Regions from separate parts of the Bradyrhizobium sp. USDA 4501 genome, predicted to be linked through region 2. Evidence: predicted binding sites of a transcription regulator. Region 2 holds the regulator's gene; each other region holds the start of a gene.
The links. The regulator PhoB, encoded in region 2, activates phosphate uptake and scavenging genes when phosphate is short. The targets are predictions, from matches to a motif close to TGTCATNNANCTGTCAT.
Positions count from the first base shown of each region.

Region 1 (5,890 bases), 3.8 Mb from region 2:
CAAGGCCTATCTCGATCTGCGCCAGGCGCTCGCCGATCTCGGCATCACCGATGCCGATGCGCAGGCGCTCGGGCTGCGCATCTACAAGGTGGCGCTGACCTGGCCGCTCGAAGCGCGCGGCGCGCGCGCCTTCGCCGAGGGCCTGCAGGATGTGCTGGTCGTCGAGGAGAAGCGCGGCTTCATCGAGGACCAGCTGGTCCGCATCCTCTACAACATGGACGCCTCCAAGCGTCCCTCGGTGGTCGGCAAGCGCGACGAGAGCGGCGCTCCCTTGCTGCCGAGCGAGGGCGAGCTGACGCCGACCATGGTCGCCGCCGCCGTGGTGGCGCGGCTGCGCCGGCTCGGTCACCGCAGCCCGCTGCTGGAGCAGCGTTTGGCAAAACTCGAGGCGTTCGATCGCCCCGCCGAGGGCACGGGCACCGCGAAGCTGCAGCGCACGCCGTATTTCTGCTCGGGCTGCCCACACAACTCGTCGACCAAGATCCCCGAGGGCAGCCGCGCCATGGCTGGCATCGGCTGCCACGGCATGGCGCTGTCGGTGCCGAACCGCAACACCCAGACCATCTCGCATATGGGCGCGGAGGGCGTGAGCTGGATCGGGCAGGCGCCGTTCACCAGCGAACAGCATGTGTTCCAGAACCTCGGCGACGGCACCTACACCCATTCCGGCTTGCTGGCGCTGCGCGCAGCGGCCGCGGCCGGCGTCAACATCACCTACAAGATCCTCTACAACGATGCGGTTGCGATGACCGGCGGCCAGCCGGCCGAGGGCGGCTTTACGGTGTCGCAGATCGCACACCAGGTCTGGGCGGAGGGCACCAAGCGGCTCGCGATCGTCTCCGACGATCCAGACAAATATCCCGCCAATTATTTCCCGGCCGGCGCTACCATTCATCATCGCCGCGAGCTCGATGCCGTGCAGCGCATCCTGCGCGAGATCGAGGGCCTCACCGTCCTGATCTACGACCAGACCTGCGCCGCCGAGAAGCGCCGTCGCCGCAAGCGCGGGCTGTTCCCCGATCCGGCCAAGCGCGTCTTCATCAATGAGCGCGTCTGCGAGGGTTGCGGCGACTGCTCGGTGGCGTCGAACTGCGTCTCGGTGCAGCCGCTGGAGACCGAACTCGGCCGCAAGCGCCGCATCGACCAGTCGAACTGCAACAAGGATTTCTCCTGCATCGAGGGCTTTTGCCCGAGCTTTGTGATGGTGCAGGACCCCAAGCTGCGCAAGGCGGACCGCGCTGCCGCCGAACCCAAGGCGTTGTTCGCCGACTTGCCGACGCCGCCTGTGGCCGCGTTGAGCAATCCCTACAACATCCTGATCACCGGCATCGGCGGCACCGGTGTGATCACCATCGGCGCGCTGCTCGGCATGGCCGCGCATGTCGAGGGGCTCGCCTGTTCGACGCTCGACTTCACCGGCCTGTCGCAGAAGAACGGCGCCGTGATGAGCCATGTCCGGCTCGCGCCCGCCTCCGACATGCTGACCACGGTGCGCATCGCACCGGGCAATGCCAACCTGATCCTCGGCTGCGACCTCGTCGTCGCCACCAGCGTGCCGGCGCTGAGCCGCGCCGAGCGCGGCGTCACCCGCGCCGTGGTCAACGCCGATCTCTTGCCGACCGCGAGCTTCGTGATCGATCCCGATATCGACTTCGAAGCCAGCTCGATGCGCGATGCGCTAAACGGCGCGGTGACGCCTGGCGACCTCGATATCCTCGACGCCACCGGGCTTGCCACCGCGCTGATGGGCGACAGCATCGCCACCAACGCCTTCATGCTCGGCTTTGCCTTTCAGCGCGGCGCGATCCCGCTGTCGCTGGAAGCGATCCTGAAGGCGATCGAGCTCAACGGCGCCGCCATCGAGATGAACAAGACCGCGTTCTTGTGGGGCCGGCTCGCCGCGCATGATCTGCAACGCGTGGTCAGCGCCGCACGCTTCAAGAGCGCCGGCGCCGCGCCGGCCAAGAAGACGCTTGATGAGGCGATCGCGTTCCGCGCCAAATTCCTCACCGACTATCAGGACGCGGCCTACGCCAGGCGCTATCTCGACGATGTAGCGCGCGTCCGCACCGCCGAGGCGGCGGCCGCGCCGGGCTCGCAGGACCTGACGGAGGCCTTCGCAAAGGGCCTGTTCAAGCTGATGGCCTACAAGGATGAATACGAAGTCGCGCGGCTCTATTCCGACGGCGAGTTCAGCAAGGCCTTGAGGGAACAATTCCAAGGCAATTCCGGCTTGAAGGTCTTGCTGGCGCCGCCGCTGCTGGCCCAGCGCGATCCCGTCACCGGGCGGCTGCAGAAGCGTGAATTCGGTCCGTGGATCTTCACGGCGTTCGGCATGCTCGCAAGGCTGAAGGGCCTGCGCGGCACCGCCTTCGACATCTTCGGCTATACCGCCGAGCGCAAGATGGAGCGCGCATTGCCGGTCGAGTATTCGGCGATGATCCTGCGTCACCTCGACGGCAAGAAGCCGCTCGACTTGCCGCGCCTCGTGGCGCTGGCGAAGGCTGCGGAGCTCGTGCGTGGTTATGGCCACATCAAGGAGGGCAACGTCGCCCGCTACCGCACCGAATGCGCTCGGCTGGAGCGCGCGATCAGCCAGCCGCTGGCGCAGGCGGCGGAGTAAGGCCGGGGAACTTTCCACAGCCGCCCTGGTTGACCGGCAACCCTGCCTGCAAGCGGTGGCTGGATTCGTACGCCCGAGCCCCTACATGATGGCTGTCTGTTCGAGTGATTTCAGGAGGCCGTTTGATGGTCCTGAAAAACGCTTTTGTTGCAACCGTTTGTACCGCGTGCCTGGCTTTGGGCGGCGTGGCGTTGGCTGACGAGTATCGCCCCAGCGAGTTCTTCAGCCTCGATCTTTCACGCGCAGTGTTGTCGCCGAAGCCGCTTGGCCCGCCGGCGCAGTTCGAGCCCGTTCCGGTCGAGGCGAAGACCGACCATGGCCCCGATCAGCATGCGAATGTCGAGCCGCAGGTCGAGGAGCCGAAAGTCGCGCCGAAGAAAGCCGTGCGGACCACCAGGGTGACCGCGCCGCACGAGAAGAAGCGCGCGGAAGCGCGCGTGCCCGCCCGTGCCAAGCTCGCGCGCCGCCACTCGAACCCGCTCGATGCGGAGGCCCGTGACACACGGATCCAGACCTGGCCGTGCCGCACCGGCGGCATCTGCAACTGGCATCGGTGAGGCGGCGCTCTCGCGCCTCTGCTTTCTCGAAGTGCGTCAATCCTTGACCCGTCATCCTGAGGTGCGAGCGAAGCGAGCCTCGAAGGATGGATCGGCCACGGACGGGCCGTTCATCCTTCGAGACGGCCGCTTCGCGACCTCCTCAGGATGACGGGTTTGGTGCTTGAGCGCTCGATATCCGGGGCCGCCGTCCCAGCAGCCGCCCCCGAGTCATCCCGCCGTCGCAAAACCGTCGGCGGAGAGTCAAGAAACCGTAAGGCCGGAGTCAAGGAGCGCAGGCAAAACCTTCGTTGCGATTCGACGAAGGTTATTCGATGCCGACAGCGAACTCCGCGAGGCGGCGAGGCCTCACCCGGCGCCAGCTTCTGGTGCGCTCGGCGTCGACCGCGGCGCTGGCGGGATTCGGCGCGCTGGCAAGACCGTATCTGAGCCGCGCCGCGGATCGGCCCGCGATTGCGGGCATCCAGTCCGGCGACGTGGCAAGCGATTCCGCTGTCATCTGGGCGCGCGCCGATCGCGCCGCGCGGATGCACATCGAATGCGCCGCGGTCGAAAGCTTCGCCAGCATCCTGCGCATCGTGTCCGCCGATGCGCTGCCCGAGCGCGACTTCACCGCCAAGCTGCTGCTCGACGGCCTGCCGCCGGGCCAGGACCTGTTCTATCGCGTGCGCTTCGAGGACCGCGAGGGCACATCAGGCGAAAGCCGGGTCGGCCATTTCCGAACCGCGCCGGCCGACCGGCGTCCCGTCTCGTTCGTCTGGTCCGGCGACGTCGTCGGGCAGGGCTGGGGCATCGACCCCGCGCGCGGCGGCTTGCGCAGCTACCGCACCATGCTGGACGAGCGTCCGGACTTCTTCATCCATTCCGGCGATCACATCTACGCCGATTGCACGGTGCCGTCGGAGCAGAAACTCCCAAACGGTGAGATCTGGCGCAACATCGTCACCGAGGAGAAATCCGTCGTCGCGCAGAGCCTCGATCAGTTTCGCGGCAACTACAAATACAACTGGCTCGACGAGAGTTTCCGCGCCTTCCACGCCGAGGTGCCGATGTTCGCGCAGTGGGACGACCACGAGGTGGCCGACGACTGGTCGCCACTCGGCACCACCGATGCGACCGGCTATGAGGCGGACGGCAGCTCGCGCCTGGTGGCACGGGCACGCCGCGCCTTCCACGAATTCATGCCCATGCGGCTGATGCCGGAGCGCGATGGCCGCGTCTACCGCAAGATTCCCTACGGGCCGCTGCTCGACGTCTTCATCATCGACATGCGCTCCTATCGCGATTCCAGCTGGAACAAGCATGGCGATCCGGACCACGCCTGCATCCTCGGCCAGAGCCAGCTCGCCTGGCTGAAGCGGGAGCTGGTGGCGTCGGATGCTGTCTGGAAGGTGATCGCGGCGGATCTGCCGATCGGCCTCGTCAGCCTCGATGCGGTCGCGCTCGGCGACGGGCCGCCCGCGCGGCGCGAGCACGAGATCGCCGATCTGTTGTCCTTCATGAAGCGCGCCGGGGTCCGCAACACGGTGTGGCTCACCGCCGACATGCACTACACCGCCGCGCATCACTATGATCCGAACCGCGCGGTGTTCCAGGAGTTCGAGCCGTTCTGGGAGTTCGTCTCCGGTCCGCTGCATGCCGGCACCTGGTCGCCGGGCGAGCTCGACAACACCTTTGGCCCGAAGGCGATGTACCAGAAGGGCTGCTCGGCCGAGCAGGGCGACAATCTCGCGCCGTGCTTCGGGCTGCAATTCTTCGGCCGCGTCGACATCGACGGCAAGACCGGCGTGATGACGGTGACGCTGAAGGACGTCGACAACCACGACCTCTGGTCGGTCGATATCGAGCCGCGGCCGGACGCGCGGCCCGGCCAGATCATGGCGCAGCACATCTAGCGCCGTCTCTGATCCGTCGCGACATCTTGATTGCCGGCGTCTTGCCCGAGGGCCCGGTTTGCGGGCAGACTGCGTGTCGGCAGTCCTGCCAATTTCATTCCCACGAAACGATTTGCTGGCGTGACGTCGTCGATGGCATCGGCGTCCCACGCGTCAGGAGCTATCCATGGAAAATCTGCAGACACAGGGCATCAGCCTGCCGCAGCTCGGGCTCGGCACCTTCCGCATGCAGGGCGATACCTGCCGCGCGGCGGTCGAGAGCGCGCTTGGGCTCGGCTATCGGCATATCGACACCGCCGAGATGTACGGCAATGAAGAGGCGATCGGGGCGGCGATCGCTGCCTCGAATGTCGCGCGCAGGGACCTGCACGTGACCACCAAGGTCTGGCACGAGAACCTGGCGCCGGATGCGATCAGGACAGCGTTCGACGCCAGCCTGAAGAAGCTGCGGCTCGATCACGTCGATCTCTATCTGGTGCACTGGCCGTCGCGGAGTATGAAGCTGCCTGCCGTCTTCGAGACGCTGATGAAGCTGAGGGAGGAAGGCCGCACTCGCGCGATCGGCGTCGCCAATTTCACCACCGCGCTGCTCAAGACCGTGGTCGAGGACATCAAGGCGCCGATCGCCTGCAACCAGATCGAATATCACGCGATGCTGGACCAGACGCCGGTGCGCAAATATCTCGCCGCGAAATCGATCCCGCTGGTGGCCTATTGTCCGCTCGCCCAGGGCCGCTTCGCCACCGACGAGACGCTGGCGAAAATCGGCAGCAAGCATGATGCGACCGCGGCGCAGGTGGCGCTGAAATGGCTGC
Region 1 covers NZ_JBSSEX010000001.1:1,510,246-1,516,135, reverse strand. Annotated here, with positions in the region: gene ACVWZM_RS07080 (indolepyruvate ferredoxin oxidoreductase family protein) at 1-2,623, shown strand, start outside; gene ACVWZM_RS07075 (hypothetical protein) at 2,749-3,180, shown strand; gene ACVWZM_RS07070 (alkaline phosphatase D family protein) at 3,495-5,075, shown strand; gene ACVWZM_RS07065 (aldo/keto reductase) at 5,242-5,890, shown strand, end outside.
Region 1: ACVWZM_RS07070 (alkaline phosphatase D family protein) is a predicted target of PhoB. The motif match lies at 3,389-3,405, and genes of this name have one in related genera.

Region 2 (5,890 bases):
AGCTGCATCTCGGCGCCGGTCAGCATGATGGATTCACCGCCGAGCTGGCGCATGCCCACGTCGAACGACACCCTTGTGCGGGTCGACGGGCGCTCGAAGATCATCGCCAGCGTCTTGCCTTCGAGCGGCTTCCTGCCCTTCTCATGCGCCTTCAGCTTCGCCTTCATGGCGGCTCCGGCGGACAGCATGTTGCGCAGTTCGCCGAGCGGCAGCTCGTTGATATCGAGGAAGTGACGGACCGGCTTGCTCATTATCCAGCCGCCTTCTTCGGCTGCGCCACCGACAATGTCGCGCAGGCGCGCTCGAGCGCGGTGATCGACTGGTCGATCTCGGACTCGGTCACGATCAGCGGCGCCAGGAACCGCACCACATTGTCGCCTGCGCCGACGGTGAGCAGCTTCTCGCTGCGCAGCGCTGCGATCAGGTCGCCCGACGGCACCACGGCCTTGACGCCGATCAACAGCCCCTCGCCGCGTACCTCCGACAGCACGCCGGGATAGCGGTCGACGACGGAGGCGAGCTTCTGCTTGAGCAGCAGCGACATCTTCTGCACATGCTCGAAGAAGCCGGGTTTCAGCATGACGTCGAGCACGGCATTGGCGGCGGCGACCGCGAGCGGATTGCCGCCGAAGGTCGAGCCGTGCGAGCCGGGCGCCATGCCGGCCGCGGCCTGCGCGGTCGCCAGCACCGCGCCGATCGGGAAACCGCCCCCGAGCGCCTTGGCCAGCGACATCACGTCCGGCGTGACGCCGGTGCGCTTGTAGGCGAACAGCTCGCCGGTTCGGCCCATGCCGGTCTGCACCTCGTCGAAGGCGAGCAGCAGGCCGTGCTCGTCGCACAGCGCGCGCAGTGCCTTGAAGAACGCCTGTGGCGCCGAGCGCACGCCGCCCTCGCCCTGCACCGGCTCGATCAGGATGCCGGCGGTGTGCGGACCGATCGCCTTCTTCACCGCGTCGATGTCGCCATGCGGCACCTGGTCGAAGCCGTCCATCGGCGGGCCGAAGCCTTCGAGATATTTCGCCGAGCCGGTCGCCGCCAGCGTGCCCAGCGTGCGGCCGTGGAAGGCGCCCTCGAAGGTGATGATGCGGTAGCGCTCGCCATGGCCCTTGGAGAAGTGATAGTGGCGGACCAGCTTGATCACGCCCTCCATCGCTTCCGCGCCGGAATTGCAGAAGAACACGAAGTCGGCAAAGCTCTGCTCGCACAGCCGCGCGGCAAGCACCTCGCCGTCCGGGCTCTTGAACAGGTTCGACATGTGCCAGAGCTTGGTCGCCTGTTCCTGCAGCGCCTTGACGAGATGCGGATGCGCGTGCCCGAGCGCGTTGACCGCGACGCCCGAGGTGAAATCGAGATAGCGGTCGCCGTTGGTTGCGATCAGCCAGGCGCCCTCACCGCGCTCGAAACCGAGATCGACCCTGGCGAAGACGGGGAGCAGATGCGACGTGGCAGCGTTGGTCATGGCGATCACTGACGGTTTTTAAGCCGACAATTGCCGCGCGCCTTGACGCCAGCGCAGCAACGGCCAGCTTCGGAAAACAAAACGGCCGCCTTTGCGGGCGGCACGTGGCGGGCATTCTATGCTGCGGTCGGTAAGTGTCAATCGCCACGAAGTGGCCTTCCTGCAATGCGAAACGAGCGCAATCCGGAGCATTCCGGTGCGGTGGAAAAGCCTCATCGCGATGCTTAACTGTGTGGGAACATGTGGACGCACGACCGCGGACTCTTGCGCCAGAGTCACGCCATATTGTAGCGTTTGGCCTGTCGGGTACGACATCTCGTGCGGCGGTACTGGACCCTCTAAGTAGCCTTTGTGTCTCGCGTAAACGTTCGGGCGCAACACCGTGCCCGGCGAGGGCTAAGGGATTCTGGCCGCAGGGATATTTGTCCAGATTGGCTCGCAGCGCCGCTCCAATGATTGGCCGGCGCTACGCGAAGGGAAGAATGCGATGACTGTATTGACCTGGTCCGACGATCGCGTCGAGCAGCTGAAGAAACTCTGGGAGTCCGGCCTGTCGGCCAGCCAGATCGCGGCGGAACTTGGCAATGTGACGCGAAACGCCGTGATCGGCAAAGTGCATCGGCTCGGCCTCTCCGGCCGCGCCAAGGCACCCTCCACGGCCGCGCCGCGGCAGCGCAAGGCCCGCCCCGCCCAGCACATGATGCGGGTGGCGCGCCCGGTCTCGCGCGGCAACACCGCGCTGGCGCACGCCTTCGAGGCCGAGATGGAGCCCGATCCGATCTCCTACGACAATGTGGTGCCGATGAGCCAGCGGCTGTCGCTGCTCGAGCTCAACGAGGCCACCTGTCACTGGCCGGTCGGCGATCCCTCGAGCCCGGAATTCTTCTTCTGCGGCGGCAAAGCGCTCGGCGGCCTGCCCTATTGCGCGCATCACTCGCGCGTCGCCTACCAGCCCGCCGCCGATCGCCGCCGGCCGTCGGCGAAACCGCAGATCAAGTGAGCACTCGGGAAAACGACGGAAGACCTCAAAGACAAATCCCCGCGAAAGCGGGGATTTTTTTGTGTGACGCAGCCCGGATGGAGCCAACGGGGCGCTCGTTCGCGCGACCCGTCGGCTCCATCCGGACTACCGCTACATCACCGGCCTCGTCCCGGCGCAGGCCGGGACCCATAACCACGAATGGGTGTTGTTAGAAAGCCGTCTGGCCGCGTGCCGATTGCGCTGGCCGCGGCGTATGGGTCCCGGCTTGCGCCGGGACGACGCCGTGTTGCGGTTTATGAATGCCGCATGGCCGTTACGGCTGCGGCTCGGCCTTGGCAAAGCGGTCGTCGAGCGCGTAGCCGGCGCCGCGCACGGTGCGGATCGGATCCTGCTCGCGGCCCGGATTGAGCAGCTTGCGCAGGCGGCCGATATGCACGTCGACGGTGCGCTCATCGATGTAGATGTCGCGGCCCCAGACGCTGTCGAGCAATTGCTCGCGGCTGAACACGCGGCCGGGATGCTCGAGGAAGAATTCGAGCAGGCGATACTCGGTCGGCCCGAGATCGATCGGACGGCCCGAGCGCGCCACGCGGCGCTTCTCGCGGTCGAGCTCGATGTCGCCGTAGGTCAGCACGGTCGCAAGCCGCTCCGGGCTGGCGCGGCGCAAGAGGCCCTTCACCCGCGCCAGCAGCTCCGGCACCGAGAACGGCTTGACGATGTAATCGTCGGCGCCGGTGGCAAGCCCGCGCACGCGCTCGCTTTCCTCGCCGCGCGCGGTCAGCATGATGATCGGAAGCTGCTTGGTCTCGGGCCGCGCCCGCAGGCGGCGGCACAGTTCGATGCCGGACAGGCCCGGCAGCATCCAGTCCAGCACCACGAGGTCGGGAACGCGCTCCTTCAGCCTTGTATCCGCATCGTCGCCGCGCCCCACCGTCTCGACATCGTAGCCTTCCGCATCGAGATTGTAGCGCAACAGCGTCGTCAGCGCTTCCTCGTCTTCGACTACCAGAATGCGTGCGCTCATCGGTTTAAGTTCTTTCTCTGTGGTGATCCGTTGCCCAGACGCAAACCGAAACGCTTACTTCCTTGAGCATAGTCCCCGCGGAAACGATTTGTCGCGAGGATCGTCCAGTTTCGCTCTTGCCGGTTCCGTGCTTGCCGATCATGCCTCAGTTGCCCGGCACCGTGGTGGCAAAAGTGGTCATGTCGCCCTTCGGGCGCTTGTCGGTGATCTGCTGGCCCTCGATCATGTAGAACACGGTCTCGGCGATATTGGTGGCGTGATCGCCGATCCGCTCGATGTTCTTGGCGCAGAACATCAGATGGATGCAGAACGAGATGTTGCGCGGATCTTCCATCATGTAGGTGAGCAGTTCGCGGAACAGCGAGGTGCAGATCGCATCGACCTCCTCGTCGCCCTTCCAGACGTTCATCGCCGCCGGCAGGTCGTGGGCGGCATAGGCGTCGAGCACCGACTTGACCTGCGACAGCACGAGGTCGGTCATGTGCTCGAGGCCGCGGATCAACTTCAGCGGCTGGAAATCGCTCTCCAGCGCCGCGACGCGCTTGCCCATGTTCTTGGCGAGGTCGCCGATCCGCTCGAGATCGGTGGCGACGCGCATCGCGCTGACGATCTCACGCAGGTCGATCGCCATCGGCTGGCGGCGCGCGATCGTCAGCACCGCGCGCTCTTCGATGTTGCGCTGCAGATTGTCGATCTCGATGTCGGCGGCGACCACGCGCTTGCCGAGCGCGACGTCGCGACGGATCAGCGCGTCGACCGACTCGGTGATCATCCGTTCGACCAGGCCGCCCATCTCGGCGACCAGGCGGGTCAACTCCTGCAGGTCGCTGTCGAATGCCTTGGCGGTATGTTCAGAAGCCATCGCTTGTCTCCCTCAACCATGATCCCGGGGATCATGGTTTCGTGTCCTGAATTTTAGCATGACCTGATCGGAAAACCGGTTTCCACTTTTCCGGATCATGCGCCGGTCAACCGAACCGGCCGGTGATGTAGTCCTGGGTGCGCCGATCGCTCGGTGAGGTGAAGATCTTGTTGGTGTCGTCGAACTCGATCAGCTCGCCGAGATACATGAAGGCGGTCTTGTCGGAGACGCGCGCCGCCTGCTGCATGTTGTGGGTGACGATCGCGATCGTGTAGTCCTCGGAGAGTTCCTGGATCAGCTCCTCGACCTTGGCGGTCGAGATCGGGTCGAGCGCCGAGCACGGCTCGTCGAACAGGATCACCTCGGGGCGCACCGCCACGGTGCGCGCGATGCACAGGCGCTGCTGCTGGCCGCCGGAGAGCGACAGGCCGGAGGCGTTCAGCTTGTCCTTGACCTCGTTCCACAGCGCGCCGCCGCGCAGCGCCTTCTCGACCCGGTCGTCCATCTCGGACTTCGAGATCTTCTCATAGAGGCGGATGCCGAAGGCGATGTTCTCGTAGATCGTCATCGGGAACGGCGTCGGCTTCTGGAACACCATGCCGACCCGCGCGCGCAGCAAGTTGAGGTCGAGCTTGGGGTCGAGAATGTTGGTCTGGTCCAGCATCAGCTGGCCGACCGCGCGCTGGCCCGGATACAGGTCGTACATCCGGTTGAAGATGCGCAGCAGGGTCGACTTGCCGCAGCCAGACGGGCCGATGAACGCCGTGACGCGGTTGGTGCCGAGCGTCAGGTTGATGTTCTTCAGCGCGTGGTGCTCGCCGTAATAGAAGTTGAGGTTGCGCACCGTGACTTTCGGAGGCGCTTCCGGCAGCGGAACCTGGGGAATGTGGCCTGCGGCAGTCGTGGAGACGGAAAGCTCGGTCATTTTGCGGCCCTTTCGGCACCAAGGATACGCGCGCCGATATTCAACGCGAGCACGGTGAATGTGATGAGCAGCGCGCCGCTCCACGCCAGCTCTTTCCAGTAGGCGTAGGGGCTCTGCACGAAGTTGTTGATGGTCACTGGCAGGTTGGCCATCGTCTTGGTCAGATCCAGGCTGAAGAACTGGTTCGACAGCGCGGTGAACAGCAGCGGCGCGGTCTCGCCGGCGACGCGGGCGGTCGCCAGCAGCACACCGGTGATCAGACCCGATCGCGCGGCACGATAAGCGATCCGCTTGATCACCAGCGAACGCGGCAGGCCGAGCGCGGAGGCGGCCTCGCGCAGCGGATTGGGCACCAAGAGCAGCATGTCCTCGGTGGTGCGCAGCACGACCGGGATCACGATCACCGCGAGCGCAAGGCTGCCTGCGATCGCCGAGAAGCCGCGCATCGGCACCACCACCGCACCATAGATGAACAGGCCGATGATGATCGACGGCGCGCTGAGCAGGATGTCGTTGATGAAGCGGATCACCGAGGTCAGCTTGTCGTGCTTGCCGTATTCGGCGAGGTAGGTGCCGGCGAACAGGCCAAGCGGCGCGCCGATGCCGACGCCGATCACGGTCATGATGACCGAGCCGAC
Region 2 covers NZ_JBSSEX010000001.1:5,304,743-5,310,632, reverse strand. Annotated here, with positions in the region: gene argF (ornithine carbamoyltransferase) at 1-251, opposite strand, end outside; gene ACVWZM_RS24180 (aspartate aminotransferase family protein) at 251-1,459, opposite strand; gene ACVWZM_RS24175 (GcrA family cell cycle regulator) at 1,947-2,459, shown strand; gene phoB (phosphate regulon transcriptional regulator PhoB) at 2,755-3,465, opposite strand; gene phoU (phosphate signaling complex protein PhoU) at 3,611-4,327, opposite strand; gene pstB (phosphate ABC transporter ATP-binding protein PstB) at 4,434-5,252, opposite strand; gene pstA (phosphate ABC transporter permease PstA) at 5,249-5,890, opposite strand, start outside.

Region 3 (5,890 bases), 4.1 Mb from region 2:
GGCGACGGCTGGCGCGTGCAGCTCGCCGACGGCGAGATCGCCGCGCGCCATGTCGTGGTCGCGCTCGGGCCGTGGTCGGCCGAGCTGCTGCAGCCGCTCGGCTATCGCGTGCCGCTGGCGTTCGAGCGCGGCTATCATCAGCATTTCGTGCCGAACCCGGCACGCAAATTGCTGCGGCCGATCCATGATGCGGAGGGCGGCTTTCTGATGACGCCGATGGAGCAGGGCGTTCGCGTCACCAGCGGCGTCGAGCTCACCGCGCGCGACGCGCCGTCGAATTTTTCGCAGCTCGAGGCGGTGGTGCCGATGGCGCGCAGCGTGGTTGAATTTGGCGATGCGCTCGGCGAGCGCTGGCGCGGCGCGCGGCCGACGCTGCCCGACAGCCTGCCGATGATCGGCGAGGCGCCGCGACATCGCGGGCTCTGGCTCGCCTTCGGCAACCAGCATATCGGCTTCACCACTGGCCCCGGAACGGGCGCCGCAATTGCGGCGATGATCGCGTGCGATGCGCCGCCGTTCGAGGTGCGGGCATTTTCGCCCGCCCGGTATATCGCGTGACTCGCGCGAGACCGCCTGCAATGCTTGGCGATCAAGCGCGCGGCAACCGAGGGGCAGGATGAACTACGTCTGGGATTTCGGCATCCTTGCCAAGTACAGCCATCTGTTCTGGCTCGGGCTCGGCTGGACCATCGCCTACACGATCGGCACCATCATCCTCGGGACCCTGATCGGCCTGATCGTCGGCATGCTGCGGCTGCGGCGCATTCCCGTGATCGACTGGCTCCTGATCGCCTATATCGAATTGTTCCGCTGCACGCCGCTGCTGGTGCAGATCATCTGGTTCTACTACGCGTTTCCGGTCGTGATCGGCGTCAACATCCCGGCGCATGTCGCCGCCGTCAGCGTGCTGTCGCTCTATGGCGGCGCATTCTACGCCGAGATCGTGCGCGGCTCGATCGAGAGCGTGCCGGTCGGGCAGTGGGACGCGGCGAAGGCGCTCGGCTTCCGCGGCTGGCGCCTGATGCGGCTCGTGATCCTGCCGCAGGCGCTGAAGCCGATGATGGCGCCCTATGTCAACCAGTCGGTCACGCAGCTCAAGAACACCTCGCTGGTCTCGATCATCGCGGTACCCGATCTCGTCTACAACGCGACCTTGATCAACGCCGACACCTACCGGCCGCTCGAGGTCTACACCATCGTGGCGCTGATCTATTTTGCGATCCTGTTCCCGTCGACGCTGGTGGCGAGGCGGTTGGAGCGCGGGCTGACCTACGACAAGGTGTGAGTTGCCTGACCTCTCCCGCTTGCGGGGGAGGTCGGATCGCATCGTTAGGTGCGATCCGGGTGGGGGCTCTCTCCATACATAGGGTGTCGCTTGTGGCGACACCCCCACCCCGGCCCTCCCCGCAAGCGGGAGAGGGGGATCACTGCCGTCTCGGCAATCGCCTCAGATACTCAACTCCACCGGTACATCCTCGGGCTTGACGCCGGCAAGGCCGAGGCCCTTGACGAACCATTCGCGCATCTGGCCGATGCCGCGGTTGTAGTCGATCCACACCGAGAGAAAATCGCGCCAGCGCTTGTCGGCTTCGCGCCGTACCGCCGTGCCGCTCGCGATCGTCACCGATGGCGAGGCCAGGATCTTGTAGGTGCCGAGGTTCGGGTTCTTGGCGATCGCGGTCAGCCCGAGCACCAGCGCGTTGACCACGCAATCGACGCGACCCGACGACATTTCCAGCATCACCTCGTCGCGCGACTTCAGCGACTTGATGGTGGCGTTCGGCGCAAAGCGGCGCGCCACCGCCTCGTTGGCCGAGCCGACGTCGACCGCGATCTTGACCTCGGGCTTGTTGATGTCGGCCCAGGTCTTGGCTTCCAGCCCCTTCCTCAGCATCGCGCCGAACGGATGCGGGAACACCAGATTGGTGAAATCGACCACCAGCGCGCGCTGCGGCGTCGGGTTGAGCGCGAAGCCGAGGTCGATCTTGTTGGCCTGCAGATCAAGGATTGAATTGCCGTAGGTCGACTCGACATATTCCAGCTTGACGTCGAGCAGTTTGACCAGGTCGTTGGCCATCTCGATCGAGAAGCCGGACCAGGTGCCCGAGGCGAGGTCCTTGTTGAAATAGGGCAGCTCGCCCGGCAGCACCGCGATCCGCAGCACCTTGTTGGCCCGGATGCGATCCAGCGTGTTGTCGGCTGGCGTCTGCGCCGAGGCCGGCGTTGCCATCGCGGCCGCGAGCGCCGCGCCGCTGCCGATCCCGAGCGCATAGCGCAGCGCGTCGCGGCGATCTTCGGAGATTTTGATGTCGTCGGATTGAGTCAAGCGGGCCTCCCTGCACCAGATCGGGGGAAGCCTAGCGTCGGTATCCGGTGCCAGCAAGTGCGCGCGCCTGCACCATTGGTAGGCAAGGCGAGGGCGCGGTCGCCTACGTGCCGGACTTCACCTCTCCCGCTTGTGGGGGAGGTCGAATAAGCCGCGAACCGCGCCCCTAGGGGTTAGCAACGATAGGTCATGTTCGCCCCTGTGACCGAAGAAAAGAAAACGGCGGGGAAGCTCAGTTCGGCTACCCAATCGAGCACTTGGTTGTCTGTCTGGGTTTCTGGACTTGAAAGGTGTGGAAACTGAAAAAGCACCGTCCCGTGAATGTCCAAAAGAACGAGACGATCGATAACCCAAACATCACCGTCGTCGGTCGAGAAAAATTTTGCCAGCAATTCTGCTGTTCCGTCAGAACGAAGCCTGAGAGTGGGGCCGTTGTTCAGGGTGCCGTTCAAGAAGCCGGACAGCTTGCAATCGCCGTAACGAATAGGCGCGCTCCAACTGAGGTCAAGGGTTTGGATGGCATGTGTCGCAACACCCTTATAGCTTTCTGGCTGGTCGGTCGCCGAGCTTTTGCTTTCAAGATGTTCTTTCAACATAGCGTACGCCTCCTTCTAGCCCGCGAATTGCGAGCAACCTCTGGTTTAAAGGGAGGGCGCAAAAGGACCAGTGAGCTGCCTCACAATCTACAATCGCGATTTAGTGATCCTCCCCCGTAAGCGGGGGAGGACAGAGCGTGCTCGTGCCCAGAATCAATATCGTCCCGGCACGTACATCTCCTGCGGGATCGGGCCGCGGTGATAGTCCGGGCTGCGCACCCGCGGCGGCAGCACCACCGGCTGGTGGGTGACCGCCTGATAGGGGATCAGGCTCAAGAGATGCGAGATGCAGTTGAGCCGGGCGCGCTTCTTGTCGACTGCATCGACGATCCACCACGGCGAGTCCTGCAGGTGCGTGCGTTCCAGCATCGTTTCCTTCGCCTTGGTGTAGAGCTCCCAGCGGGTCCGCGCCTCGACGTCCATCGGGCTCAGCTTCCACTGCTTCAGCGGATCCTGGATCCGCATCGAGAAGCGGAACGCCTGTTCCTCGTCGGTGATCGAGAACCAGTATTTCAGGAGGACGGTGCCGGAGCGGATCAGCATGCGCTCGAATTCCGGCACCGAGTTGAAGAATTCCTCATACTGCTCGTCGCTGCAGAACCCCATCACCTTCTCGACGCCGGCGCGGTTGTACCAGCTGCGGTCGAACAGCACGATCTCGCCGCCGGCCGGCAGATGCGAGACATAGCGCTGGAAGTACCATTGCGTGCGCTCGCGCTCGTTGGGCGCCGGCAGCGCCGCGATCCGGCAGACCCGCGGGTTGAGCCGCTGGGTGATGCGCTTGATCACGCCGCCCTTGCCGGCGGAATCGCGGCCCTCGAACAGCACGACGACCTTTTTCTTCTCGTGCTGCACCCAGTCCTGCAGCTTGACCAACTCGCCCTGCAGCCGCAGCAATTCGCGGAAATAGAACTTGCGGTCGATCGACGGCCTGCCGGCGGCGCCGTCATGGTCGAGCTCGTCGAGCCTCATGTCGTCGAGCTCGAGCTCGAGTTCCTCGTCGAGGCTGTCGGCCATCTCCTGATGGATCCGGGCGCGCAAGGCTTCATCCCGCAAGGCTTCGTCGGTGAGGGCGGAGGTCGTCATCAAGGTCCGTCTTTCAGTGTGTTAGATGGATCGGACGGCAGCATTGACGGGCGATGTTACCCCTCTATGACAATGCCGTGACCGCTGTTTCACGCCGCCGGGCGGACTGTGCTAACAAGCCGACAAAACCAAAAAGGGAGATGTGCCGATGATTTCACTCACGTCAAAAGACGTCCTGCCGGAGGACGGCACCGCCGGCACGCTGGTCGGGCGGGTCTGGTTGCCGCAGGCCGGCGGGCCGGCCGTCGTCGCGGTGCGGGCAGACGGTGTGTTCGATGTCACGGCGCGGTTCCCGACGGTGAGCGCGCTCTGCGAGGAAAGCGATCCCGCGGCCGCGCTGCGCGCCACGGGCGGCGAGCGGATCGGCGATTTCGAGGCGATCCTCGCCAACACCCCGCCCGACGGCCGCGACAAGGCCAGGCCGCACCTGCTGGCGCCGGTCGATCTCCAGGTGCTGAAGGCCGCCGGCGTCACCTTCGCGATCTCGATGCTGGAGCGCGTGATCGAGGAGCGGGCGCGCGGCAATCCGTCCTCGGCGGACGCGATCCGCAAGGAAGTGGTGCGCCTGGTCGGCGACGATCTCTCCAAGCTGAAGCCCGGCTCCGAGCAGGCGATGAAACTGAAGCAGGTGCTGATCGATCAGAATGCCTGGAGCCAGTATCTCGAGGTCGGCATCGGTCCCGACGCCGAAGTGTTCACCAAGGCGCCGACGCTGTCCTCGGTCGGATCAGGCATGGATGCCGGGCTGCATCCGAAGTCGACCTGGAATAATCCGGAGCCGGAGGTCGTGCTTGTTGTCTCCGCCGCCGGCAAGATCGTCGGCGCCGCGCTGGGCAACGACGTCAATCTGCGCGACTTCGAGGGGCGCTCGGCGCTGTTGCTGTCGAAGGCCAAGGACAACAACGCGTCCTGCGCGATCGGCCCGCTGCTCCGGCTGTTCGACCAGACCTTCTCGCTCGACGATGTCAGGAAGATGGATGTCGGCCTGACCGTGACTGGCGCAGACGGCTTCGTGCTCGAGGGCCATTCCTCGATCAGCAAGATCAGCCGCGACCCGACCGATCTGGTCGCCCAGACCATCGGCCCCGTGCATCAATATCCTGATGGATTTGCGCTGTTCCTCGGCACGATGTTCGCGCCGGTCAAGGATCGCGATTCCAAGGGCGAGGGCTTTACCCACAAGCGCGACGACATCGTGACCATCGCCGCACCACAGCTCGGCAAGCTGGTCAACCGGATGCGCAATAGCGACGAATGCGAGCCCTGGACCTTCGGCGTCGGTGCGCTGATGAAGAACCTCGCACAGCGCAAGGTGCTCTGAGGATCGGGACGGGACGGCGACTCCACTACCTCGGCTGCTTCGTCGGCCGTGTGCGGCCTGTCGCGTGGCGGCAGGTCGGCGCCGGGTTGCGCCGACAATCCGGTGACGTTCAGCCGCCTCTCGCAGCGCGTTGAACGACGACGATGGTGACTGTGCCGAAGCGGCGGCGTTGTCGAACATGTTCAGAAACCTGCGCGGCAGATCGACCGTGTGGCGCAACTTGAGCGCGTTAAAACACGCGGAATTTGCCGCTTTTTCCTAGCTTTATGTGAACCAGTTCATCCTCGTTCGCGCCGGTCCGCTCCAGCATATCGGCTCGACGCGAACAGAAGGAATCGCGGACATGAGCGAGCAGCCATCAAACGGAATGCCCGATTGGCTCACCACCGATATGCTGGTCATTGCCGTATCACTGGCCATCATCGTGATTGGGATATGGATCGCGCCGTAGCCTGGTTGTCGCGGCGAGGCCGTCCGGCCGGGCAGGGCGCCAGCGCCAATCACTGTTGCCCGACGGCGCAAGCCTCTTTTGCAAAACGGAACGAGATGCAAAGCTCGGAC
Region 3 covers NZ_JBSSEX010000001.1:1,240,576-1,246,465, reverse strand. Annotated here, with positions in the region: gene ACVWZM_RS05905 (NAD(P)/FAD-dependent oxidoreductase) at 1-558, shown strand, start outside; gene ACVWZM_RS05900 (amino acid ABC transporter permease) at 617-1,285, shown strand; gene ACVWZM_RS05895 (transporter substrate-binding domain-containing protein) at 1,448-2,326, opposite strand; gene ACVWZM_RS05890 (DUF6294 family protein) at 2,500-2,922, opposite strand; gene ppk2 (polyphosphate kinase 2) at 3,076-4,008, opposite strand; gene ACVWZM_RS05880 (fumarylacetoacetate hydrolase family protein) at 4,157-5,329, shown strand.
Region 3: ppk2 (polyphosphate kinase 2) is a predicted target of PhoB. The motif match lies at 4,064-4,080, and genes of this name have one in related genera.

Region 4 (5,890 bases), 4.0 Mb from region 2:
TTCGCGGGTTTCTTCGCCGTTCGCGACGTCGCGTTGAAAGTGCGTCGGGGCAGTATCCATGCGTTGATCGGGCCGAACGGCGCCGGCAAGACGACCTGTTTCAATCTGCTGACCAAATTCCTGAAGCCGTCGGCAGGCCAGATTCGCTACAAGGGCAACGACATCACCGCGATGCCGCCGGCCGACGTGGCGCGCCTCGGGCTGGTCCGTTCGTTTCAGATTTCGGCGGTATTTCCGCATCTGACCGCGCTCGAGAACGTTCGCGTGGCGCTGCAGCGGCAGCACGGTTCGTCGTTCGATTTCTGGCGTTCGAAAAGCGTGCTCGACCGCTTCAATCCGCGCGCCCACGAGCTCCTGAACGACGTCGGCTTGAGCGAATTCGCCAATACGCCGGCGGTCGAGATGCCGTACGGCCGCAAGCGCGCACTTGAAATTGCAACGACGCTCGCGCTCGACCCCGAGATGATGCTGCTCGACGAGCCGATGGCCGGCATGGGCCACGAGGACATCGACAAGATCGCGGCGCTGATCAAGCGGATCTCCGCGAAATACACCATCCTGATGGTCGAACATAACCTCTCGGTGGTGGCCAACCTCTCCGACATCATCACGGTGCTGACGCGCGGGCAGGTGCTGGCGGAGGGCAACTACGCCGACCTCTCCAAGGACGAGCGCGTGAAGGAAGCCTATCTGGGAGCGGGTCATGGCTGAGGCAAAACTGGCGGAGAAGCCTGTCGCTGCGGCCGGCGCCGACGTGCTGACGGTCAAGGATCTGCAGGCCTGGTACGGCGAATCCCACATCCTTCACGGCATCAATTTCAACGTGAAGGCCGGCGAGGTGGTGACGCTGCTCGGCCGCAACGGCGCCGGCAAGACCACCACGTTGAAGTCGGTGATGGGCGTCATCAACAAGCGCTCCGGCTCGATCCGCTTCGACAATCAGGAAATCATCCGCGCCACCTCGGACAAAATCGCGCGGCTCGGCATCGCATTCTGTCCCGAAGAGCGCGGCATTTTCGCCAGCCTCGACGTGCGCGAGAACCTGCTGCTGCCGCCGGTGGTGCGCCCGGGCGGCCTGCCGCTCGACCAGATCTTCACGCTGTTTCCCAACCTGAAGGAGCGCCTCACCAGCCAGGGCACCAAGCTCTCGGGTGGCGAGCAGCAGATGCTGGCGATCGCGCGCATCCTGCGCACCGGCGCGCGCTTCCTGATGCTGGACGAGCCGACCGAAGGGTTGGCGCCGGTCATCATCCAGCAGATCGGGCACACCATTGCGCGCCTGAAGTCGCAGGGATTCACGATCCTGTTGGTCGAACAGAATTTCCGTTTCGCCTCGACCGTTGCGGACCGCTATTACATTGTCGAGCACGGCAAGGTGATCGACGGCTTCGCGAATTCCGAGCTGTCGGCCAACATGGACAAGCTCCATACCTATCTCGGCGTCTGATATCGCCAGAACCAGAAAATTTAGGACGAGGGAATACGACATGAAGAACAAGATTTCGGCGCTCTTGCTCGGCACCGCGATGGTGCTGTCCGCCGCAAGCGTCGCCTCCGCCCAGGAAAAGCTCGACAAGACGGTCAAGATCGGCGCGCTGTCGGACCAGTCCGGCCTCTACGCGGATCTCGCCGGCCCCGGCTCGACGCTGGCGGCGCAGATGGCGATCGAGGACTCCGGCCTCAAGGCCAAGGGTTGGACCATCGACCTGATCTCCGGCGATCACCAGAACAAGCCCGATATCGGCACCACCATCGCCCGCCAGTGGTTCGACGTCGACAAGGTCGACACCATCGTCGACGTGCCGAATTCCGGCGTCGCGCTCGCGGTCAACAACGTCGTGAAGGAAAAGAACGGCGTCTACATCAATTCAGGCGCCGCCACCTCGGATCTCACCAACGCGCAGTGCTCGCCGAATACCGTGCACTGGACCTACGACACCTACATGCTCGCCCACGCCACCGGCCAGGCGCTGGTGAAGGCGGGCGGGGACACCTGGTTCTTCCTCACCGCCGATTACGCGTTCGGCGCCGCGCTCGAGCGCGACACCACGTCAGTCGTCACCGCCAATGGCGGCAAGGTGGTCGGCGGCGTCAAGCATCCGCTCAACACCGCTGACTTCTCCTCCTTCCTGCTGCAGGCGCAGGCTTCCAAGGCCAAGATCATCGGCCTCGCCAATGCCGGCGGCGACACCACCAACTCCATCAAGCAGGCGGCCGAGTTCGGCATCGTCAAGGGCGGCCAGAAGCTCGCGGCGCTGCTGCTGTTCCTCACCGACGTCAAGGCGATCGGGCTCGAGACCGCGCAGGGCCTCAACTTCACCGAGACGTTCTACTGGGACCTCAACGACAAGACCCGTGCCTTCTCCAAGCGCTTCTCGGACCGGATGAAGAACAGCGCGCCCCCGACCATGGTGCAGGCCGGCGTCTATGCGGGCCTCATGCATTACTTCAAGGCGCTGGAAGCGCTCGGTGGCAATCCGCATGACGGCGCCAAGGTGGTCGCGAAGATGAAGACGATCCCGACCGACGATCCGCTGTTCGGCAAGGGCGAGGTCGAGGCCAACGGCCGCGTCACCCACGATGCCTATCTGTTCGAAGTGAAGAAGCCCTCGGAGTCCAAGGGACCGTGGGACTTCTACAAGCTGGTCGGCACCGTGCCGGGCAACCAGGCCTTCACGCCGCTCGACAAGAGCGCCTGCGCGCTTCTGAAGAAGTGACGATCATGCCCGCCGGCCATGCGCGTGGCCGGCGGGCTTCATCTATCTAGCGAAAGCTCATTCGATGCAGGCTCTCTACGCACAGCTTCTGGTGGGACTGATCAACGGCTCGTTCTACGCGCTGCTCAGTCTGGGGCTCGCCGTCATCTTCGGCATGCTCAACATCATCAATTTCGCGCATGGCGCGCTCTACATGATGGGCGCCTTCGTGGCGTATTTCCTGCTCAACCTGGGCGGCATCAATTACTGGTGGGCGCTGATCATCGCACCCGTCGTGGTCGGCATCTTCGGCATGATCCTCGAGCGGACCATGCTGCAATGGCTGACCGGCCTCGATCATCTCTACGGATTGCTGCTGACCTTCGGCATCGCGCTGATCGTGCAGGGCGTGTTCCAGAACTATTTCGGCTCCTCGGGCCTGCCTTACTCGATCCCCGATCAGCTCAAGGGCGGCGTCAATCTCGGCTTCATGTTCCTGCCGATCTATCGTGGCTGGGTCGTCATCTTCTCGCTCGTGGTGTGCCTTGCGACCTGGTTCCTGATCGAGAAGACGCAGCTCGGCGCCTACCTGCGCGCCGCGACCGAGAACCCGACGCTGGTGCGCGCGTTCGGCATCAACGTGCCGCGCATGATCACGCTGACCTACGGGCTCGGCGTCGGTCTTGCCGCGCTCGCCGGCGTGCTGTCGGCGCCGATCAACCAGGTCCGCCCGCTGATGGGCGCCGATCTCATCATTGTGGTGTTCGCGGTGGTCGTGATCGGCGGCATGGGCTCGATCATGGGCTCGATCATCACCGGCTTCGCGCTAGGCGTGATCGAGGGACTGACCAAGTATTTTTATCCCGAGGCCTCCAACACCGTGGTGTTTGTCCTGATGGTGGTGGTGTTGCTGGTGAAGCCAACGGGACTGACGGGACGGGCGGCTTGATATGTCAGCATTGACCGACGATACACTTCCGATCACGCCGCGCGCGATGCGCGACGAAATGATCGTATTCGCCGCGATGGCGCTGCTGCTGGCGATCGTGCCGTGGACGGGGATCTATCCGTTCTTCGTCATGCAGGCGCTGTGCTTCGCGCTGCTCGCCTGCGCCTTCAACCTCCTGATCGGCTATGGCGGCCTGCTGTCATTCGGCCACGCGATGTTCCTCGGCACCGCCGGTTACGTCTCGGCCCACGCGCTGAAGGTGTGGGGGCTGACGCCGGAGCTCGGCATCCTGGTCGGCACCGCGGCCGCGGCCTTGCTCGGCTTGGTCACCGGCTACATCTCGATCAAGCGGCAGGGCATCTATTTCTCGATGATCACGCTGGCGCTGTCGCAGCTGCTTTACTTCCTCTATTTGCAGGCGCCGTTCACCCATGGTGAAGACGGCATCCAGGGCATTCCGCAAGGCCACCTGCTCGGCATCTTCGATCTCTCGAAGCCGCTGGTGCTTTACTATGTCGTGCTGGTCGGCTTCCTCGCCGGGTTCCTGCTGATCTACCGCACCATCAACTCGCCGTTCGGCGAGGTGCTGAAGTCGATCCGCGAAAACGAGCCGCGGGCGATTTCGCTTGGCTACAAGACCGACCAGTACAAGCTGCTCGCCTTCATCCTGTCGGGCACGCTGGCGGGCTTTGCCGGCTCGCTGAAGGTGTTCGTGGCGCAGAATGCCTCGCTCACCGACGTGCACTGGTCGATGTCCGGTGAAATCGTGCTCATGACGCTGGTCGGCGGTCTCGGCACCATCTTCGGCCCGGTGGTCGGCGCCTTCGTGATCATCGCCATGCAGCAATATCTCGCCGGTTTCGGCCAGTGGGTGACGGTGATCCAGGGCGTGATCTTCGTGGCCTGCGTGCTGCTGTTCCGGCGTGGCCTGGTCGGTGAGTTGGCCCATTTGTTGCGGCGGTCGCTGTAGGGCAGGTCCCGGCGACTTTCGGCCGACATAGCGGTGGACGACCGCCCGCTCGGGCGGTCGATCCCGATGCTTTCCCCGCCAGATGCTCTATGACAGTTCTGTGACAGTCGCTAAAAGGGCTGTCCCGGAATGATGGAACTGAGACATGCTGCGCTGGTTTCGCGCCTTCCTGCCCAAGGAAGAGCGGTTTTTCGACCTGTTCGCCCGACACGCCCAGACCTCCGTGCAATGCGCATTGGCGTTGCAGGACATGCTGAAGGGCGGGGAGGAGACTCCGGTCTTTTGCCAGCGCGTCAATCAGTTCGAGAACGACGCCGATAGCGTCACCCGCGAGGTCCTGACCGCGGTTCGCCGCACCTTCATCACCCCGTTCGATCGTGGCGATATCAAGAACCTGATCACCTCGATGGACGACGCGGTCGACCAGATGCAGGCGACCGCAAAGGCGGTCATGCTGTTCGAGGTGCGCGAGTTCGAGCCGCCGATGCGCGAGATGGGTGGCCTGATCGTCGAATGCGCCAATCTGGTCGGCCGCGCGCTGCCCCTGTTGCAGTCGATCGGCCACAACGTCTCGATGCTGACCCAGATCACCGAGGAACTGACCAAGCTCGAGGGCCGGGTCGACGATCTCCAGGATATCGGGCTCAAGGAGCTGTTCCTGAAGCACCGCGACGCCAACACGATGGACTACATCGTCGGCGCGGAGATCTACGACCATCTCGAGAAAGTGGCCGACCGTTTCGACGACGTGGCGAACGAGATCAACTCGATCGTGATCGAGCAAGTCTGAGCATGATCCGGAAAAGTGTGATGCGGTTTTCCCTGCGACAAACGCGAAGCGTTTGCGCGGCGATCATGCTCAACAAAGCACAATAGAGTGGGGCATCACGTGGACGCCACGCTGGGTCTTCCAATTCTGACCATCCTGATCGCGGTCGCGCTGCTGTTCGACTTCCTGAACGGCCTGCACGACGCCGCGAACTCGATCGCGACCATCGTCTCGACCCGCGTGCTGCGGCCGCAATATGCGGTGTTCTGGGCGGCGTTCTTCAACTTCCTCGCGTTCCTGGTGTTCGGCCTGCACGTTGCCAACACGATCGGCACCGGGATCATCGAGCCGTCGGTGGTGGATGCGACCGTGATCTTCGCAGCATTGGTCGGCGCGATCGTCTGGAACGTGATCACCTGGGCGCTGGGCATTCCGTCGTCGAGCTCGCACGCGCTGATCGGCGGCCTGGTCGGCGCCGGCATGGCGAAGGCGGGGATTTCGGCGGC
Region 4 covers NZ_JBSSEX010000001.1:9,272,835-9,278,724, reverse strand. Annotated here, with positions in the region: gene ACVWZM_RS43460 (ABC transporter ATP-binding protein) at 1-711, shown strand, start outside; gene ACVWZM_RS43455 (ABC transporter ATP-binding protein) at 704-1,447, shown strand; gene ACVWZM_RS43450 (ABC transporter substrate-binding protein) at 1,488-2,717, shown strand; gene ACVWZM_RS43445 (branched-chain amino acid ABC transporter permease) at 2,782-3,645, shown strand; gene ACVWZM_RS43440 (branched-chain amino acid ABC transporter permease) at 3,647-4,615, shown strand; gene ACVWZM_RS43435 (DUF47 domain-containing protein) at 4,761-5,405, shown strand; gene ACVWZM_RS43430 (inorganic phosphate transporter) at 5,505-5,890, shown strand, end outside.
Region 4: ACVWZM_RS43435 (DUF47 domain-containing protein) is a predicted target of PhoB. The motif match lies at 4,705-4,721, and genes of this name have one in related genera.